Regions from separate parts of the Burkholderia sp. Bp9140 genome, predicted to be linked through region 2. Evidence: riboswitches for the same ligand, from Rfam matches in the RefSeq annotation. Region 2 holds a riboswitch; the other holds the start of a gene.
The links. A riboswitch is a leader RNA that binds a small molecule or an ion and turns the genes downstream of it on or off. The one in region 2 is predicted to bind thiamine pyrophosphate.
Positions count from the first base shown of each region.

Region 1: it holds a riboswitch for thiamine pyrophosphate, as region 2 does, so the genes downstream of both, DIE21_RS30490 (FAD-dependent oxidoreductase) here and thiC (phosphomethylpyrimidine synthase ThiC) in region 2, are expected to answer to the same signal.

Region 1 covers NZ_QTPQ01000045.1:29,477-39,868, forward strand. The annotation lists gene DIE21_RS30485 (ABC transporter ATP-binding protein/permease) at 1-1,677, opposite strand, end outside; TPP riboswitch at 1,947-2,070, shown strand; gene DIE21_RS30490 (FAD-dependent oxidoreductase) at 2,305-3,441, shown strand; gene thiS (sulfur carrier protein ThiS) at 3,474-3,671, shown strand; gene DIE21_RS30500 (thiazole synthase) at 3,710-4,525, shown strand; gene thiE (thiamine phosphate synthase) at 4,522-5,646, shown strand; gene DIE21_RS30510 (ABC transporter ATP-binding protein) at 5,731-6,552, shown strand; gene mlaE (lipid asymmetry maintenance ABC transporter permease subunit MlaE) at 6,549-7,316, shown strand; gene mlaD (outer membrane lipid asymmetry maintenance protein MlaD) at 7,341-7,901, shown strand; gene DIE21_RS30525 (VacJ family lipoprotein) at 7,934-8,899, shown strand; gene DIE21_RS30530 (phospholipid-binding protein MlaC) at 9,010-9,639, shown strand; gene DIE21_RS30535 (lipid asymmetry maintenance protein MlaB) at 9,636-9,911, shown strand; gene DIE21_RS30540 (ABC transporter ATP-binding protein) at 10,104-10,392, shown strand, end outside.
Region 2 covers NZ_QTPQ01000025.1:38,500-48,891, reverse strand. The annotation lists gene DIE21_RS21040 (molybdopterin-dependent oxidoreductase) at 32-820, opposite strand; gene DIE21_RS21035 (cytochrome b/b6 domain-containing protein) at 850-1,482, opposite strand; gene DIE21_RS21030 (pentapeptide MXKDX repeat protein) at 1,587-1,865, opposite strand; TPP riboswitch at 2,134-2,250, shown strand; gene thiC (phosphomethylpyrimidine synthase ThiC) at 2,375-4,306, shown strand; gene DIE21_RS21020 (glycine zipper 2TM domain-containing protein) at 4,552-4,767, shown strand; gene DIE21_RS21015 (hypothetical protein) at 4,995-5,252, shown strand; gene DIE21_RS21010 (DMT family transporter) at 5,397-6,323, shown strand; gene DIE21_RS21000 (EAL domain-containing protein) at 6,795-8,075, shown strand; gene arfB (alternative ribosome rescue aminoacyl-tRNA hydrolase ArfB) at 8,128-8,532, opposite strand; gene DIE21_RS20990 (AAA family ATPase) at 8,529-10,392, opposite strand, start outside.

The DNA.
Region 1 (10,392 bases), on a different contig from region 2:
GATCGCGGCCTTCGGCAGCCGTTCGGCGAACAGGTGATAGAGCCGCGCTTCGTTGTCGGCGTCGAGCGCGCTCGTCGCTTCGTCGAGGAACAGGAAGTCCGGCTTGTGCAGCAGCACGCGCGCGCCGGCGAGGCGCTGCTGTTCGCCCGGCGACAGCACGCGCGTCCAGTGCGCGGTCTCGTCGAGGCGCCCGACGTAGTCTTCGAGGCGGCACGCGCGCAGCGCGTCGCGGCAGGCATCGTCGGTGAACGCGTCGGGCGTGGCCGGGTAGGTGAGCGCGGCCTTCAGCGTGCCGATCGGCAAGTAGCTCGTCTGCGGCACGAACATCATCCGCGCGCCGACCGGCGCGTCGATCGCGCCGTCGCCGAACGGCCACAGGCCCGCGAGCGCGCGCATGAACGTGCTCTTGCCGGAGCCCGACTTGCCGATCACGAGCCAGCGCGAGCCGGGTTCGATCGTCACGTTGCCGATGTTGGCGAGTGCATTGCCGTTCGGCAGCGCGAGCTTCAGCGACGACGTCGACAGCTTCGCGGCATCGACGTAGTGCAGGTTGATGCCGCCGTGCTCGGTCGCGGGAGACAGGCTTTCCTTCAGGTGCGACGTACCCATCACGCGCTTGAATTCGCGCAGACGGTTGACGGTGGCGCGCCATTCGACGAGGGTCGAGTAACTGTTGATGAACCACGAGAACGAATCGCTGACGGTGCCGAACGCGGACGAGATCTGCATCAGCACGCCGAACGAGAACGCGCCCGCGAAATAGCGCGGCGCCGCGACGACGAGCGGGAAGATGATCGCGATCTGGCCGTAGAAGCTCAGCACGAACGTGAGGCGCTTCGTGTACTTCATCACGCGCCACCAGTTGTCGCGAATGCGCATGAACAGGCTCTGCGCGTTGCCGGTCTCGGTTTGCTCGCCGTCGTAGAACGCGATCTGCTCGGCGTTCTCCCGCACGCGAATCAGCCCGAAGCGGAAATCGGCCTCGACGCGCTGCTGCTGGTAGTTGATCGACACGAGCGGGTGCCCGACCTTCTGGATGATCAGCGAGCCGACCACCGCGTACAGCGCGGCGGCCCACACCATGTAGCCGGGAATCGTGATCGGCGTCGCGCCGAGCGAGAACGTCAGCGCGCCGGCGAGCGACCACAGGATCGTGATGAACGACACGAGCGTGACGACCGTCGACAGCAGGTCGAGCGACAGCGCGAGCGTCGTCGTCGCGAACGACTGGAGGTCGTCGGTGATCCGCTGGTCGGGGTTGTCGGCGAGGCGGTCGCGTTCGATCCGGTAGAACGCGCGATCGCCGAGCCACTGGGCGAGAAAGCGGTCGGTGAGCCACTGGCGCCAGCGGAACCCGAGCATCTGCCGCAGGTAGCGGCCGTACACCGCGAGGATGATGAAGCCGAACGCGAGCGCGGAGAACTGCATCAGCAGGTTCGGGAAGTCGTGGACGTCCTTCGACTGCAGCGCGTTGTAGAACTGCGCGTTCCACTTGTTGAGCTTGACGTTGATCCAGACCACACAGAGGTTGATCACGATGATCGTGAGCAACAGCCCCCATGCGGTTTTCCATTCGGACGACACCCAGTAGGGCTTGATGAGGCTCCATGCGGATACCGGGCGCTCGTCCTGCGGCGCGTCGGAGACGGAGCGGACGGGATCGATCGATTGGGTCATGTGCTTCCTGATGAGTAGCCGGCGCGCGGGCCGGGCGAAGCCGGGCGCGCGCCGCGATACGGCATGCCGGGACGAGGTGCCGACTGACGGCGGGCGCACGGATGGTGGCCCGCGCGTCTTAAACGGCACTTAAGGCCGGCGGTGACGCGGCAACCGGCCGCTCGCGCGGCCGGCCTGCGGGCATTGTGCCAGAGCGGCGCGACGCGACGGCGAATTTGCCGCATGGGGGACAGTTTGCGGCGCTTTCCGCTTTTATGGTCTAATGGCCGACGACGAAACAGGGGTGCTTCGAGCGTGGCCGACGGGTCATTCCGGGCGACGCGGCGAGGCTGAGAAAGACCCTTCGCACCCGATCCGGGTAATACCGGCGAGGGAAGTTTCTGATCCCGCCGGGCCGCGCTGGCTGCCATCCCACATGGTCAGCGCCCGAGTCCCGCCCGGCCGGCCTTTGCTGCCGGTTTCGTCCTTTTGGGTACGCGCATTGCGCGTTACGGAAGGAATGATGACCGCTCAATCTTCAGTCTTTTGCGCTGTTCCCGAACCGCTGTCGCGTGCGTTGGCACGGGACGGCGCGTGCGCGTCGATGTCTGTCGCACGGGCCCGCGCGGTTCGCGGGGAGGGCACGCGATGAACGTCCACGTTTCCCGGCCGGATTTCGCGGTACTCGGCGGCGGCCTCGTCGGCCGCCTGATCGCGTGGCGGCTCGCGGGCGACGGGCATCGCGTCGCGCTGTACGAGCGCGGCGGCCCCGACGGCGAGCAGTCGGCCGCGTGGATCGCTGCGGCGATGCTCGCGCCGCTCGCCGAGGCGGCGAGCGCCGAGTTGCTGATCACCGAGCTCGGCGTCGCATCGCTCGCGCGCTGGCCGCAATGGCTCGCGGAACTGCCCGAACCGGTGTTTTTCCAGCATCACGGCACGCTCGTCGTCTGGCATCACGCGGATCGCGCGGAGGCGCCGCTGTTCGAGCGGCGCGTGCGCGCGAACGCGCCGGCCGAGCTGTTCGACGGCGGCTTCGTCGCGCTGGCCGGCGCGCAGGTCGACGCGGCCGAGCCCGCGCTCGCGGGGCGCTTCGCGCGCGGCCTGATGCTGCCGCGCGAAGGGCAGCTCGACAACCGTCAGGCGCTGCGCGCGCTCGCGGCGGGCCTCGCGCAGCGCGGCGTCGAATTGCACTGGCACGCGACGATCGACGACGCGAACCGGCCCGACGCGCATTTCACGATCGATTGCCGCGGGCTCGGCGCGAAACCCGCGCTGCCCGCGCTGCGCGGGATCCGCGGTGAAGTCGCACGCGTGCGCGCGCCCGGCATCGGGCTCACGCGGCCCGTGCGGCTGCTGCATCCGCGCTATCCGCTGTACATCGCGCCGAAACAGGACGACCTGTACGTAATCGGCGCGACCGAGGTGGAGGGCGAGGACATGTCGCCCGTCAGCGTGCGTTCCGCGCTCGAACTGCTGAGCGCGGCGTTCTCCGTGCATCCGGCGTTCGGCGAGGCACGCATCCTCGAACTCAATGCGCAGTGCCGCCCGACGCTGCCCGACCACCGCCCGGCAGTGATCTGGGACGGTGCGACGACGCTCGCCGTCAACGGCCTGTACCGGCACGGCTTCATGATCGCGCCGGAAGTCGCGCACGCGGCGGTCGCGTTTGCCGAAGCCGCGCTCGGCGGCGCGTTCGGTGACGCCGACGCATTCGCCGCGTGGCGCGATGCCGCGCGCTGGCCGGCGCTCCTCCATCACCGCGACGACGCGCGCCAGCCGGCCTGACGCGCGCCGCCGACCGAATTCGATCAAGCCTCATGGATATCCAGATCAACCAACTGACCCTGACGCTGCCCGACGGCGCGACGGTGGCCGACGCGCTGGCCGCATACGGCGCGCGTCCGCCATACGCGGTCGCGCTGAACGGCAATTTCGTCGCGCGCACGCAGCATGCGGCGCGCGCGCTTGCGACGGGCGACAAGCTCGACGTGGTGCACCCCGTCGCGGGCGGCTGAGCGCCGCCGGTTCGCCCCCGCTCTTCCAGGAAAACGACATGACGTCCCTCACTTCCGCCGACGCGCTGACGCTGTACGGCGAAACCTTCGCAAGCCGCGTGCTGCTCGGCACGTCGCGCTATCCGTCGCTGCAGTCGCTGTCCGATTCGATCGCCGCGTCGCGACCCGGGATGGTGACGGTCGCGCTGCGCCGCCAGATGACCGGCGGCACCGCCGAGGCCGGCTTCTTCGACCTGCTCAAGCACCACGCGGTGCCGCTGCTGCCGAACACGGCCGGCTGCCAGACCGTCGCCGAGGCGGTGACGACCGCGCACATGGCGCGCGAGGTTTTCGACACCGACTGGATCAAGCTCGAGCTGATCGGCGACGACTACACGCTGCAGCCCGACCCGGTCGGGCTGATCGAGGCGGCCGCGCAACTGGTCAAGGACGGCTTCAAGGTGCTGCCGTACTGCACCGAGGATCTCGTGATCGGCCGGCGCCTGCTCGACGCCGGCTGCGAGGCGCTGATGCCGTGGGGCGCGCCGATCGGCACCGGCAAGGGCGTCGTGAACCCGTACGGGCTGCGCGTGCTGCGCGAGCGGCTGCCGGACGTGCCGCTGATCGTCGACGCCGGGCTCGGCGTGCCGTCGCATGCGTGCCAGGTCATGGAATGGGGCTTCGACGGCGTGCTGCTGAACACGGCCGTGTCGCAGGCCACGCACCCGGAGATCATGGCGCGCGCGTTCGCGCAGGGCGTCGAGGCCGGCCGTGCGGCCTATCTCGCCGGGCCGATGGATGCGCGCGATACCGCGCACGCGAGCACGCCGGTGGTCGGGATGCCGTTCTGGCACCAGGACGGGGGCGGTGCATGAGCGCGCGCTTCGCCGATGCCTTCTGGCCGCCGGCCGACGAGCTGGCCGAAGCGGCCGAGCGGATTCGTGCCCGCCTCGGCGACTGGCCGAGCGGCACGACGCCGTGGCGACTGTGCGTCGCGGCGCCCGACGTGCCGGCCGGCGGCGACGTGCTGATCGTGTCGGCCGGCGACCGTGCCGCGCAGGCGCGCGCGTCGGCCGCATCGCGCCCCGCGTCGCCGGACGCGGTCGCGATCGAGTTCGACGAGCACGGCGCGGCGCTGCATGCCGCGGGCGTGCGCTACGCGCTGGAAGCCGCGCATCCGCTCGCCGACGACTGGATCGCGGCGCTCGCCGCGTTCCTCGATTGCGGTTTCGCGCCGATCGACGCGCTGGTGCTCGCGCTGGCGTGGCGTGACGGCGACGAAACGCGCGGCGCGGATGCGTGGCCGGTCGACGCCGCGCGGTTCCCGCGCGTCGCCGATCTGGCCGCCGCGCCCGAGCCCGCATTTCCGCCGTGCCCCGCGCAACTCGGCCTCTATCCGGTCGTCCCGGATGCCGAATGGGTCGAGCGGGTGCTTGATTGCGGCGCGCGGACCGTGCAGCTGCGCGTGAAAGGCACGAACCCCGACGCGTTGCGCCGCGAAGTCGCGCGTGCGGTCGCGGCCGGGCGCCGCTATCCCGATGCGCGTGTGTTCATCAACGATCACTGGCAGATCGCGGTAGAAGAGGGTGCGTACGGCGTCCATCTGGGGCAGGAAGACCTCGAGACGGCCGATCTGGCCGCGATCGCGCGCGCCGGCCTGCGGCTCGGGCTGTCGAGCCACGGCTATTACGAAATGTTGCGCGCCTTGCACGAGCGCCCGAGCTACCTGGCGCTCGGTCCCGTGTATGCGACCGCGACCAAGGCGGTCGCGGCGCCGCCGCAGGGCCTCGCGCGGATCGCCCGCTATGCACGCTTCGCCGGGGCGCGGGCGCCGCTCGTCGCGATCGGCGGCGTGGGGCTCGACGCATTGCCGGACGTGCTGGCGACGGGCGTCGGCAGCGTCGCGGTCGTCAGTGCGGTCACGGGCGCCAGCGATTATCGGGCGGCAATTGTTGCATCGCAGCAATGTTTTGCCCGACAATTTGACAATCATTGACCGCAGGGCCCGGAACGGCGTCACGACATCATTCCAATGCAGGCCCTATAATTCGGCGTTCTGCGTAAAAGGACTGTCAGCTCCGTGAGCCCCACTCCTACCGAGACACTGCTGCAACTTCGCGACGTCGACTTTGGCTACGGCGACCGCCTCGTCCTGTCGAACCTGAACCTGCGTTTCGGGCGCGGCCAGGTCGTCGCTGTCATGGGCGGGTCGGGTTGCGGCAAGACGACCGTGCTGCGCCTGATCGGCGGCCTCGTGCGCGCACGCCGCGGCCAGGTGCTGTTCGACGGCGCCGACGTCGGCGCGCAGACGCGCGACGGCCTGTACGCGCTGCGCCGCAAGATGGGCATGCTGTTCCAGTTCGGCGCGCTGTTCACCGACATGTCGGTGTTCGAGAACGTCGCGTTCGCGCTGCGCGAACACACCGACCTGCCCGAAGAGCTGATCCGCGACCTCGTGCTGATGAAGCTCAACGCGGTCGGGCTGCGGGGCGCGCGCGACCTGATGCCGTCCGAGGTGTCGGGCGGGATGGCGCGCCGTATCGCGCTCGCGCGCGCGATCGCGCTCGATCCGCAACTCATCATGTACGACGAGCCGTTCGCGGGCCTCGATCCGATCTCGCTCGGCATCACCGCGAACCTGATCCGCACGCTGAACCAGGCGCTCGGCGCCACGTCGATCCTCGTCACGCACGACGTGCCGGAATCGTTCGCGATCGCCGACTACGTGTATTTTCTGGCCAACGGCGGCGTGCTCGCGCAGGGTACGCCTGACGAGCTGCGCGCGTCGACCGATCCGAGCGTGCGGCAGTTCATCGACGGCGCGCCGGACGGCCCGTTCAAATTTCATTACACGAGCCCGCCGCTGGCAGCGGATTTCGGGCTCGGCGGAGGACGCGCATGATCAGCGCGATCGGACGTTACGTCATGGGCGGCCTCGTGCGCGCGGGCTACGGCACGCGGCTGTTCGTGCGCCTCGTGCTGGAATTCTTCCCGCTGCTGCGCCGGCCGCGGCTGGTCACGAAGCAGATCCACTTCCTCGGCAACTATTCGTTCGTGATCATCGCCGTGTCGGGCCTGTTCGTCGGCTTCGTGCTCGGCCTGCAGGGCTACTACACGCTGAACCGCTATGGGTCCGAGCAGGCGCTCGGCCTGCTGGTCGCGCTGTCGCTCGTGCGCGAGCTCGGCCCGGTCGTGACCGCGCTGCTGTTCGCGGGCCGCGCGGGCACGTCGCTCACGGCCGAGATCGGCCTGATGAAGGCCGGCGAGCAGCTCACCGCGCTCGAGATGATGGCCGTCGACCCGATCAAGACGGTGATCGCGCCGCGCCTGTGGGCCGGCATCATCGCGATGCCGCTGCTCGCCGCGATCTTCAACGCGGTCGGCGTGCTCGGTGGTTATTTCGTCGGGGTCGTGCTGATCGGCGTCGATCCGGGCGCGTTCTGGTCGCAGATGCAGGGCGGGGTCCAGGTGTGGGCCGACGTCGGCAACGGCGTGATCAAGAGCATCGTGTTCGGGTTCGCCGTGACCTTCATTGCGCTGTTTCAAGGGTATGAAGCGAAGCCCACGCCCGAGGGCGTGTCGCGCGCGACGACCAAGACGGTCGTATTCGCGTCGCTCGCCGTACTCGGCCTCGATTTCCTGCTGACCGCGCTGATGTTCAGCTAAGCCTCAGCCAAGCCAAATTTTGGGATGACGATGAAAAAGACTGCTCTCGACTTCTGGGTCGGCCTGTTCGTGGTGGTGGGCTTCCTTGCGGTGCTGTTCCTGGCGCTCAAGGTCGGCAACATGAGCTCGCTGTCGTTTCAGCCGACCTACTCGGTGAGGATGAAATTCGACAACATCGGCGGGCTGAAGCCGCGCGCGGCCGTGAAGAGCGCGGGCGTCGTGGTTGGCCGCGTGAAGGCGATCGGCTTCGACACCAATACGTATCAGGCGCTCGTGACGATCGACGTCGACGGCCAATACCCGTTCCCGAAGGATTCTTCGGCGAAGATCCTGACGTCCGGCCTGCTCGGCGAGCAGTACATCGGCCTCGATCCGGGCGGCGACACCGAAATGCTGAAGGCGGGCGACACGATCACGATGACGCAGTCGGCAATCGTGCTCGAGAACCTGATCGGCCAGTTCCTGTACAGCAAGGCGGCCGACGCGGGCGGCGCGAAGCCGGCAGCCGGCGCATCGGCCGCGCCGGCCGCGCCCGCACCGGTCGCGGTGCCGGCGTCCGCGGTGTCCGCGTCGCCCGCCCAATAACCACACGAGAGCAAGACAAGAGGGTAATGACCATGCAGACGATCCGCATCAGGCACGCCGCGCTCGCCGTGGCAGCAGTCGCCGCGTTGAGCGGTTGCGCGACCGTGCAGACGCCGACCAAGGGCGATCCGCTCGAAGGCTTCAACCGGTCGATGTACAAGTTCAACGACACGGTCGACACGTATGCGCTGAAGCCGGTTGCGAAGGGCTACCAGTACGTGGTGCCGCAGCCGGTGCGCGACAGCGTGACGAACTTCTTCTCGAACATCGGCGACGTTTACATCGCGGCGAACAACATCGTGCAGCTGCGGATCGCGGACGGCGTCGGCGACATCATGCGCGTCGTGATCAACACGGTGTTCGGCGTCGGCGGCCTGTTCGACGTCGCGACGATCGCGAAACTGCCGAAGCATACCGCCGACTTCGGGATCACGATGGGCCGCTACGGCATGCCGTCGGGCCCATACCTCGTGCTGCCGCTGCTCGGCCCGAGCACGCTGCGCGACACGGCAGGCCTCGGCGTCGACTACGTCGGCAACCCGCTCACCTACGTGAAGCCGGACGGCCTGAGCTGGGGCCTGTTCGGCGTGAACCTCGTCAACACGCGCGCGAACCTGCTCGGCGCGGGTGACGTGCTGGATGCCGCGGCGCTCGACAAGTATTCGTTCGTGCGCAACGCGTACCTGCAGCGCCGCCAGATGCTGATCGACAACGCGCGCGGCGAGGCCTCGACGACGTCGAGCAACGATGCGCTGCCGAAGTACGACCTGCCGGACGACGGCGCGGCACCAGCGGCAGCCGGCGCGGCCGGTACGGCGGGCGCGGCGGCAGTCGGCGGGGCGACGGCACCGGCCGGCGCATCGGGCGCGGCCGTTGCCGTACCGGCGTCGGGCAGTGCCGAATCGCCGAACCCGGCGAGTGCAACGAACGTGCCGGCCATGCAGATGACGCCGCCCGCACCGGGCGGGTTCCGCTTCCCGAGCATCAAGCTGCACTGACCCGCTTACATTCGTTACAGCCGGAAACGATTCAGTCGGTAGCGCGCGCGAACTTGCGCGTAAGCTACCGGCTCCAACCTTCGCATCGACTCTTCATGCAGGTCTCCATGATGAAAAAACTGTTCCTGATCCCTGTTTTCGCGGCGCTGTTCTCGTTCGGCAGCGCAGCTCACGCGCAAGTCGACCAGTCGAACCCGCAGGTGCTGATCAAGACGGCGACGCAGCAGGTGCTCGACGAGGTCAAGCAGCAGACGATCAAGCAGGGCGACACCAACCGCATCATCACGATCGTCAACAAGGACATCCTGCCGTACACCGATTTCCGCCGCACGACGCAGCTCGCGATGGGCCGCAACTGGCGCGCGGCGTCGGCCGAGCAGCAGCAGCAGGTTCAGGAGCAGTTCAAGCTGCTGCTGATCCGCACGTATTCGGGCGCGCTCGCGCAGCTGAAGCCGGACCAGCAGATCCAGTACCCGCCGTTCCGCGCCGATCCGGCCGACACCGACGTCGTCGTGAAGACGGTCGCGATGAACAACGGCCAGCCGGTCCAGATCGACTACCGCCTGTACAAGACGGCCAACGGCTGGAAGGTGTATGACCTGAACGTGCTCGGCGCGTGGCTGATCCAGACGTACCAGCAGCAGTTCAACGAGAAGATCCAGCAAAGCGGCGTGGACGGCCTGATCAAGTTCCTGACGCAACGCAACCAGGAACTTGCCGCCGGCAAGCAGGCGTCGTGAGCGGCTTCGCAGCCAGCTCCTCGCTGACCGTCGCGAGCGCGAAGTCCGCGCTCGCGGACGGTCTCACGCGCATCGACGCGGGTGCCACCGCCGTCGATTGCGCGGCGCTGACGCAGTTCGATTCGTCCGCGCTCGCCGTGCTGCTCGCATGGCAACGTGCCGCGAAAGCGCGCGGTGCGGCGCTCGACATCCTCAATCTTCCCCCGAAGCTCGCCAGCCTCGCGAGCGCCTACGGCGTCGACGCGCTCATCGAAGGCACCGGGCGACATTGACCCTGTCCGACCGAAGCCCGCCGCGCCAGCCGGCGCGCGCACGCTTCAGGCCGCGCGCCTCCGGCGCCGGCCCCACCAGCCGGTTTGCCCTATAATCAAGCGTTTTGCGGGGCAGCCAATCGGCGTCCGGCCCCCATTTTCATTCGCAGCAAGCACAGAATAGGCGTCGCGGCCCTTGCGCCGCGCACAGTCATGTCAGCCATAGAAATCCGTCACGTCAGGAAGCGCTACAAATCGCTTCAGGCGCTCAAGGGCGTCAGCCTGTCGGTCGAGGAAGGCGAGTTTTTCGGTCTGCTCGGCCCGAACGGCGCAGGCAAGACCACGCTCATCAGTATTCTCGCCGGGCTCGCCCGGGCCGATGAAGGCAGCATCTCGGTGCTCGGCCACGACGTCGTCAAGGACTTCCGGGGTGCGCGCCGCGCGCTCGGCGTCGTGCCCCAGGAACTCGTGTTCGACCCGTTCTTCACCGTTCGCGAGACGC
Region 2 (10,392 bases):
GCGAAGCACGACAGCGGGCGCGCCCCGTCGCTCACGATCCGCCGAACCAGTTGTACCCCTGATCGACCCAGTAGCCGCCCGGGTAGGTATCGGTCACGAAGATTTCCATGATGTGCTTCGGATTCTTGTAACCGAGCTTGGTCGGCATCCGCAGCTTCATCGGGAAACCGAATTCCGGCGGCAGGCGATGGCCGTCGTAGTCGAATGCGAGCAGCGTCTGCGGATGCAGCGCGGTCGGCATGTCGATGCTTTCGTAGTAGTCGTCCGCGCATTTGAAACCGACGTATTTCGCATGCGTATCGGCGCCGGTGCGCGCCAGAAACGCGCCGAACGGCGTGCCGCCCCAGCGGCCGATCGCGCTCCACCCTTCCACGCAGATGTGCCGCGTGATCTGCTCCGCGTGCGGCAGCGCATACAGCTCGTCGAGCGTCCACACGCGCTTGCCCGTCACGCGGCCCGACAGCACGAGACGGTAAGTCGCCGCATCGACGTGCGGCACATCGTCGATGCCGTAATACGCATTGAACGGGAACGGCCGCGTGATGTCGGCTTCGGTATAGGTCGGCGCGAGCCGCTCGCCGCTGAACAGCCAGGCCTGCACGCGATCGTTCATGCGCGACACCTTCTCGAGGAACGTATTGACCGACGCATCGTCGTGCAGCGTGCAGCCGGTCAGCATCGTCAGCCCGCCGAGCGTCAGGATGCGCCGGTTGAACAGCCGCCGCGACGGCATCTCCAGCTCGCGGCGCACGTCGAGCTCGAGCGACTTGCGGTCGAGCGTCCAGCGCGAACCGTCGCGCTTGTATTCGGATTCCGACATGATGATTTCCTTCACCCGGAGTTGACCGGTCAGCGCCCGCGCAGCATCGCGAGCAGCGAGCGCGGCACCAGCAGCGCCATCGCGACGTGCACGACGAAGAACGCGACGAGCAGCGACATCGCCCAGAAATGCACGACGCGCGCGTTGTCGTAACCGCCGAACAGTTCGCGCAGCAGCGGAAACTGCACCGACTTCCAGATCGTCAGCCCGGACAGCACCAGCACGATCAGATCGACGATCGCGACCAGGTACGCGGCACGCTGCACCGCGTTGTAGACGCTCAAATCGTCGTGCGCGAGCCGGCCGCGCAACGCGGCGCGCACGTCGCGCCACACGGACGCCGGCGTGACGGGCAGCATCTTGCGCGCGAGGCGTCCGGTCGCGATCGACATCGTCAGGTAGAACAGCCCGTTGCCGACGAGCAGCCACATCGCCGCGAAATGCCATTGCAGCGCGCCGCCGAGCCAGCCGCCGAGCGTGATGCCGTGCGGAAACACGAATGGCGGATAGATCGGCGACGCGTCGTAGATGCGCCAGCCGGACAACACCATCAGGATCGCCGCGAGCGCGTTGAGCCAGTGGCTCACGCGTACCCACAGCGGATGGATCGGGCGTGCGGGCGGCGTGGCGGCCGCACGGCCGGTGGCGGGAACGGTTTGCATGATGAAGACTCCCGGAACGAGTCGGCGAGACGAGACAGAACGAGACGCGGGCGGGCGGCCGTCGTGCAGCACACGCGCCGGCCGCGCGCGCTGCCCGGCCTCCGTCAGTTCGACGGCGCCATCTTGTCGCCCGACGACTTGCCCATCGCGTCGTGGCCCATCGCGTCCTTCTTCATCGCATGTTTCTTCATGGCGCCCTTCTTCATCGCGCCATCCTTCGCCATCGCGTCATGGCCCATCGCATCCTTCGCCATCGCGTCGTGACCCATCGCGTCCTTCGACATCGACGAGCTGTCCTTCGACATCGCATCGTTCTGCGCATACGCGCCCGAGGCGACCGTGGCGCAAGCGGCAACGCAGGCGGCGATCAGAATTTTTTTCATGACATCTCTCCAAAACATGGGTTCAAGGAGCCGAATAGACGGACGACGTCGCGGGAAATGACAGCCGCTGCGGAAATTTTTTTTAGGTCGCGTGAAAGCGCGCCATGTTGCACCGCTTCGCCGCTGCCGGTCGATCCTTCGGACCATGCCGCGGCAACGCACACTGCCATTTCGACGGGCCATCGCGCCGCCCGCCATGCTGCGGCCGCACCGGGACAGCCGATCCTCTCCCGGTTGAAACCGCCGCCAAGCCAGTGTATCGTGTGCGCTGCTAACGCGGGGGTCCTGCAATGCGTTCGGTCAAACAACCGGCATTGCGGGTGAGAAATACCCTTTGAACCTGATCTGGATAATGCCAGCGCAGGGAAGCGTACGGATTTCGCCGCCATCCCTCTGACGAAATCCGCCGCCTCACCAAGCCTCGTCTCCTGCTTAGCTCGAGCCCCACATTCGTCAAGGGCTCCGGGCAAGCGCCGACGCGCCTGTCCGGCGCTCATACAGGAGATTGCATGAACGCCAATCCGAAGTTTCTGTCCGCCGACGCCCATGTCGACGCCGCTGCCGTCGCGCCGCTGCCCAATTCGCGAAAGGTTTATGTAACCGGCTCGCAGCTCGACATCCGCGTGCCCATGCGCGAAATCACGCAGGCCGACACGCCGACCGGCTTCGGCGGCGAAAAGAATCCGCCGATCTACGTGTACGACACGTCGGGCCCCTACACCGATCCGGACGCGAAGATCGACATCCGCGCGGGCCTGCCCGCGCTGCGCCAGCGCTGGATCGAAGCGCGCGGCGACACCGAAGTGCTCGACGGCCTGTCGAGCCAGTACGGCCTCGAGCGCGCGGCCGACCCGGCCACCGCCGACCTGCGCTTCCCGGGCCTGCACCGCAACCCGCGCCGCGCACAGGCCGGCAAGAACGTCACGCAGATGCACTATGCGCGTCGGGGCATCATCACGCCGGAAATGGAATACATCGCGATCCGCGAGAACCAGCGCCGCGCCGAGTACATCGAGAGCCTGAAGTCGAGCGGCCCGAACGGCGCGAAGCTCGCCGCGATGATGGGCCGCCAGCATCCGGGCCAGGCGTTCGGCGCCGCGGCCTTCGGCGCGAACGCGCTCGCCGAGATCACGCCGGAATTCGTGCGCGACGAGATCGCGCGCGGCCGCGCGATCATCCCCGCGAACATCAACCACCCGGAATCCGAGCCGATGATCATCGGCCGCAACTTCCTCGTGAAGATCAACGCGAACATCGGCAACTCGGCCGTCACGTCGTCGATCGGCGAGGAAGTCGACAAGATGACGTGGGCGATCCGCTGGGGCGGCGACACGGTGATGGACCTGTCGACCGGCAAGCACATCCACGAAACGCGCGAGTGGATCATCCGCAACAGCCCGGTGCCGATCGGCACGGTGCCGATCTACCAGGCGCTCGAAAAGGTCAACGGCAAGGCCGAGGATCTCACCTGGGAAATCTTCCGCGACACGCTGATCGAACAGGCCGAGCAAGGCGTCGACTATTTCACGATCCACGCGGGCGTGCGCCTGCAGTACGTGCCGCTCACCGCGAACCGGATGACGGGCATCGTGTCGCGCGGCGGCTCGATCATGGCGAAGTGGTGCCTCGCGCATCACAAGGAAAGCTTCCTGTACGAACACTTCGAAGAGATCTGCGAGATCATGAAGGCGTACGACGTGAGCTTCTCGCTCGGCGACGGCCTGCGCCCCGGCTCGATCTACGACGCGAACGACGAAGCGCAGCTCGGCGAACTGAAGACGCTCGGCGAGCTCACGCAGATCGCGTGGAAGCACGACGTGCAGGTGATGATCGAAGGCCCCGGCCACGTGCCGATGCAGCTGATCAAGGAGAACATGGATCTCCAGCTCGACTGGTGCAAGGAAGCGCCGTTCTACACGCTCGGGCCGCTGACCACCGACATCGCACCGGGCTACGACCACATCACGTCGGGCATCGGCGCCGCGATGATCGGCTGGTTCGGCACCGCGATGCTGTGCTACGTGACGCCGAAGGAACACCTCGGGCTGCCGAACAAGGACGACGTGAAGGAAGGGATCATCACGTACAAGCTCGCCGCGCACGCGGCCGACCTCGCCAAGGGTCACCCCGGCGCGCAGGTGCGCGACAACGCGCTGTCGAAGGCGCGTTTCGAGTTCCGCTGGGAAGACCAGTTCAACATCGGCCTCGATCCGGACAAGGCGCGCGAATTCCACGACGAGACGCTGCCGAAGGATTCGGCGAAGGTCGCGCACTTCTGCTCGATGTGCGGCCCGCACTTCTGCTCGATGAAGATCACGCAGGACGTCCGCGAGTTCGCGGCGCAGCAGGGCGTATCGGAAAGCGAGGCGCTGAAGAAGGGGATGGAAGTCAAGGCGGTCGAGTTCGTGAAGACCGGCGCCGAAATCTATCACCGTCAGTAAGCGAACGCGGCGGTCTGCACGGACCGCCTCGTGACGCACTGCACGAAGCCCGCTTTCGAGCGGGCTTTTTTGCATCCGCGTGCATGCCGCGTGCCCGCCGGCGCAAGGGAAACAATTGATTACGAAACCGTCCGAGCCTTAACAAGTCCTTACAGCAGCGCGTCGGGACGGCGGGTAGATTGGGGTCATGCGCGGCCGTCAGCCGGTCGTGCGCCCTCCCGTTCACCACCACAAGGACAACGATCATGAGTTACTCGATTCGGCGTTTTGGGGTATGCGCTCTGCTCGTCGCGACGGTGGCCAGCCTGTCGGCCTGCGATTCGATGACACGGCGCCAGCGCGACACGGCAATCGGTGCGGGTGTCGGCGGCGTAGCCGGCGCGGCGATCGGCGGCAACGCGCTGTCGACGCTGGGTGGCGCGGCAGCCGGCGGCATCATCGGCAACCAGATCGGCAAGTAAGCCGGCCGGGCGCCCGCGCGACGGGCGGCACGCTTCAGTTTCGGCCTGACGGCGTTTCCGCGGTGCGGAAGCGCCGTTTTCGCGTCTTTTCGCGTCTGGCGGCAGCAGTCGTCCGGGCGCGCAGGGCGATGCACGGAAATGATCCGTTACCGTTTTGCACACCGTGTCATCGCCGTGCGTCCTAAGCTTAAGCATCTGCCGATTGCCGGCGCCGCCGGAGAAACATCATGAACAGGACCCTCGTCGCCGCGGTGCTCGCGTGTGCGACACTCGCCGGCTGTTATTACCCTTACGGCTACTATCCGTCCGGCTATTACACGGCGGCGCCGGTACAGCCCGCGCCCGTGTATGTCGACCCCGGCCCCGTGTACTACTATCCGGCCCCTGCCTATGCCCCTGCATGGGGCGGCTACTGGGGCCCCGCGCTGTCGCTGAACTTCGGTTTCGGCGGACGCGGCGGGCACGGCGGCTGGCGCCATCATTGAGCGGCCGCGCCGGCCGCCCGGGCGGTTCGCGTCGGCGGAAAAACGGATTTCCCGTTTCTTGTCGTTTCATCCGATCATGAAACGAAGGCGCGGTAACGCGGTGTAAGATTCACCGCGTCCCGTCCCCCTCGCCTGCCACGCCCGATGTCGCCCAAGAACGCCTTTCTGCTGACCGTCCTCGCCGCCCTGTGGGGTGCGTCGTTCCTGTTCATCCGGATCGGCGTCGCCGAATTCGGCGTCGCGCCGCTGATGGCGCTGCGGGTGGGCATCGGCGCGCTGTTCCTGACGGGCCTCGCGCTGACGCGTTTCAAGCCCGCCGACCTCGGCGCGCGGCTGCGCCGGCACGCGTGGCCATTGTTCGTCGTCGGCGTACTGAACTCGGGCGCGCCGTTCTGCCTGTTCGCCTATGCCGAACTGACGCTATCGGCCGGCGTGACCTCGGTGATCAACGCGACGACACCGCTGTGGGGCGCGCTCGTCGCCTACCTGTGGCTGAAGGACAAGCTGTCGCTGCCGCGCGCGATCGGCCTCGTGATCGGCTTTGCCGGCGTGCTCACGCTCGTCTGGGATCAGATCGCGAACGCGCACGGCAGCACCGGCGCCGGCGCGACCGCGCTGGCCGCCGCCGCCGCGCTCGGCGCGACGCTGCTGTACGGCATCGCGGCCAACTATACGAAGCGCAAGCTCAGCGGCGTCGATCCGCTCGTCAACGCGACCGGCAGCATGATCGGCTCGACCGTGCTGCTGCTGCCGTTCGCGATCGCGACGTGGCCCGCAGCAGCCGTCAGCACGCATGCGTGGGGTGCCGTGCTCGCGCTCGGCATCGCCTGTACGGGCATCGCGTATTTCATCTTCTTTTACCTGATCGCGCATGTCGGCCCGGCCCGCGCGATTACCGTGACGTTCGTGATACCGGTGTTCGGCCTGCTGTGGGGCGCGCTGTTCCTCGGCGAACACGTATCGGTCGTGATGATCGAAGGCTGCGCGATCGTGCTCGTCGGCACCGCGCTTGCGACCGGCGTGATCAAGCGGATTCCCGGGCTCCGCCCGCGCGGCGGCGAAGCAACCTGAGCGGCATGCGGGGCCGGCGCCCCGCCGGTTGCCCGGTTGCCCGGTTTTCCGCGACGCGCCGGCTACCGGTCCTCAAGCGCCGACCGCCGACCGGTGCGCGCCGGAGCATCTCGTTTATCACCCGATGCAGATGACCGCGCACGGTTGCGCAGCCGGCCGGCTTCCCCGGTTCTCCGAATCCCCGCATTCTTCGCACGCAATGCACGCGGCACACGTGGCGCCGTCGCTGCGTGCACGATTGGCGGCCGTTGCGCGTTGAACCGGGCGGACAGCCCCGTCCAAGCGTCGGTGTAGCGTTTGCGTCTGGAGTTTCCCTGATACGCGCGCCGCGCCATTCCCGTTACACTCGGAACACTCATCCGCAGAAGGCGGTTACGATGCTCCACGTTCTTTCACGTCCACCTGCGCGTGCGACGGCTTCGGCGTGGCGTCACGACACCGCTCCCCCGATCGCCCCAGGGCATCGTTGACATGAAGCCCTCCCGCGACCTCTCGCTCGACTCCCTGCTCGAACGCCTCACGCCGACGCCCAGCGGCTGGATCGCCACGTTTCGCGACACGACGCTGCGCAGCGTGTTTCAGCCCGTGCTGTCGATCACGCACAAGCGCGTGGTCGGCTATGAAGCGCTGCTGCGCGTCGTGGACGAGAACGGCACGCTGGTTTCGCCGGTCGCGCTGTTCGACAGGACGCGCGCGGCTGCCGATGCACTGCTGCTCGACCGGCTCGCCCGCTGCCTGCACACGGCCAACTTCGTCGCGCAAGGTATCGGCGACGGCTGGCTGTTCCTGAACGTGACGCCGCGCGTGCTCGATTCGGGCCTCGTGCAGCGCGAATTCGTCGAGGCACTGTGCCGGCATTTCGCACTGCCGCCGAACCGCATCGTGCTGGAAGTCATCGAGCAGCCGGCGCGCGACGAAGCCGCGCTCGCCCGCACGATCGACATGATCCAGCATCGCGACTTCCTCATCGCGATCGACGATTTCGGCACCGGATTCTCGAATTTCGACCGCGTATGGCGCGCACGGCCCGATATCGTCAAGCTCGACCGCTCGCTCGTCGAGCGCGCGACCTGGTCCGCCGAGGATCGCCGCATCATGCATCACCTGGTATCGATGCTCCACCAGGCCGGCGCGATGGTGCTCGCCGAGGGCGTCGAAAGCGACGACGCGCTGCAGGCGCTGATGGAGGCCGATATCGACTTCGTCCAGGGCTTCCAGTTCGGCCAGCCCGATGCATCGATCGCACATGCGAGCGCTGCGGCGCCCGCGATGCTCGATGCCGCGTGGCAACGCTTCATCGCGCATCGGCATGTGCCGGCGATCGCCGAGCAGCCGGGCTTCGACGCGATCGAGCGGCTCGTGCTCGCCGGCGCGGCCGCGTTTTCCGCGAGCGGGAACCTGAACGATGCCGCGCAGCGCGTATTCACGGTGCCGGCCGCGCGCCGCGTGTTCGTCACGGACGAGATCGGCGAACAGTTCCTGCCGTCGATCGGCGCGCCCCCGGAGGGCGGCCAGGCGAGCGGCACGCGGCTCGCGCCGCTGTTCCCGGAGACGCACAGCAACTGGTCGCGCCGCCCGTACTTCCAGCGCGCGATCGCGGCGCCGGGGCGTGTCGCGCTGATGGGCCCGCACTTCTCGCTGACCGAAGGCCGCGACTGCTATACCGCGGCCGTCGCGATTCGCGCGCAAAGCCGCCTCGTCGTGTTCTGCGTCGACTTCGTGCTAGACAGCGCGGGCACCGTGATGCGGTAGCAGGCGCGGGCGGTATGGATCCGCCCGCCGCGCCGCCCGGTTCGGCGTTTCGTCAGTCAATCACCTTCCCTCTTCCCGACTTCACCATGCCGCGCCGCGACTTGTGTTCGAGCCGCCGCTCCTTCGATGCGCGCGTCGGCCGCGTCGCGACGCGCGCACGCGGCGTGAACGCGACGCTGCCGATCAACGCATCGAGCCGCGCGAGCGCTGCCTCGCGGTTCTTCTCCTGGGTGCGGTATTCCTGCGACTTGATCACGACGATGCCGTCGCGCGTGATGCGCTGGTCGGACAGCGCGAGGAGCCGTTCCTTGATGACGGGCGGCAGCGACGACGCGCGGATGTCGAAACGCAGGTGAATCGCGCTCGACACCTTGTTGACGTTCTGTCCGCCGGCGCCCTGCGCGCGCACGGCGGTCCATTCGACTTCGGCCGGATCGAGCGTGTAGCGGATCATCATCGCGACGTCTCCTTGCGGCGCCGCGCGAGCGCCTCGTCGACACGGGCCGCCAGGCCCGAATCGCGTTGCGTGCGCGTCGCGACCGCCTGCGCGAGCACGCGCCGCGGACCGATCACCTGCACGCGCGTGCGTGCGCGCGTGACGGCCGTATAGACGAGCTCGCGCGTGAGCACCCGCCCGAACGACGCCGGCAGCACGAGCGCGGCCTCGTCGAATTCGGAGCCCTGCGACTTGTGGACGGTCAGCGCGAACGCCGTTTCGTGCGGCGGTAGCGCGGCGGGCGACACGGCGCGCGCGGTGCCGTCCGCGCGGCGGAACCACGCGCGCAGCACGCCGTGCGCGTCCGGCAATGCGATGCCGATGTCGCCGTTGAACAGCCCGAGCGCATAGTCGTTGCGCGTCACCATGATCGGCCGCCCGGTGAACCAGTGTGCGCCGACCGCGAGCGGCACGCGTGCGGCATGTCTCACGTGCGTGGCCACCAGCGCATTGACGTGCTCGGCGCCGCGCGAGCCGGTGCGTGTCGCGCACAGGATCCGGAAGCGGTTGAGCGCGTCGAACAAGGGCAACGGATCGGGCACCGGCTCGGACAACGCGGTACGCAATGCGTCGAGGTATGCGCCGAACCGGCGCGCAAGCCGCTCGACCGTCGATGCCGCGAGCGCATCACCCGCGTCGTCATGAAACGACGCGGCAGCGGTATCGTCCATCGGCAACGCATCGAGCGCGGCCTGCACGTCGCCGCGGCGGATCGCGAGCGACAGGCGGCCGATCGGCGAATCGAGACCGAAACGGTAATTGCGTTCGAGCCAGACGACGCAGTCTGCAAGCGGTGCGGGCGCGGGAGACGCGGCGGCGATATCGTCGGCTCGCGTTGCGACGGTCGACGCAAGCGCCGCATCGGCCGGTTCGAATGGCGCGAGCTCGACCGCGTCGAGCCACGCGAGTTCGTCGACCTCGATCCACGCAGGATCGGCGGCCGCCGAGACGCTGTCGGTAGCGGTCGGTGCAGGCGCCGCAGTCGGCAACGAAGCGGCCGGCGGCGCGATATCGGCAGCGGACAACGCTTCGTCCTGCAGGTCGTCATCGAACAGCGACGCCTGGCGCGTATCCACGTTCCGCCGCGCCGGCTGCTTGCGCATCGCGGTCGCCGACAACGGCGCGGATGCCGGAGCCGGAGCCGGAGCGGCAACGGCCGCCGGCGCCTCGCCGTCCAGCACCGGCAACGCCGCGACGAAGGCCGCTTCGTCGATCCCGAGCGCATCCGCGATGCGTATGCGTGCGGCGGCGGTAAACGTCGGCCGTGCGCTGAGTTCGGCGAACACCGCGCCGGCCTCGACCGCGGCCAGCTGATCCTTGTCGCCGAGCAGCACGAGCCGTGCGCCGGGCGCAAGCGCATCGAGCAGATGGGCGGCGAGCGCGACGTCGATCATCGACGCCTCGTCGACGACGATCAGGTCGTACGGCAGCGGATTGTCGCGATGATGGCGGAAGCCCGCCGCTCCGCCGCCGCCCAGCAGGCGATGCAGCGTGTACGACGTGTCGGGCAGGCGCGCGGCCAGTTCCGGCGGCAGGTCGCCCGCCCGCGCGTGCAGCGCTTCCTGCATCCGCTGCGCGGCCTTGCCGGTCGGTGCCGCCAGCGCGATGCGCAGCCCCGGATGCGCGTCGAGCAGACACGCCAGGACACCGACGACCGTGGTCGTCTTGCCGGTGCCGGGGCCGCCGCTGACGATCGTCACGCGCCCTGTCAGCGCAACGATCGCCGCGACGCGCTGCCAGTCCACTTCGCCCGTCGCGGGCCCGAAGTAACGCGCGAGACTGTCGCGCAACCGGTCGGGCGACAGCGCGTCGCCCGGTGCG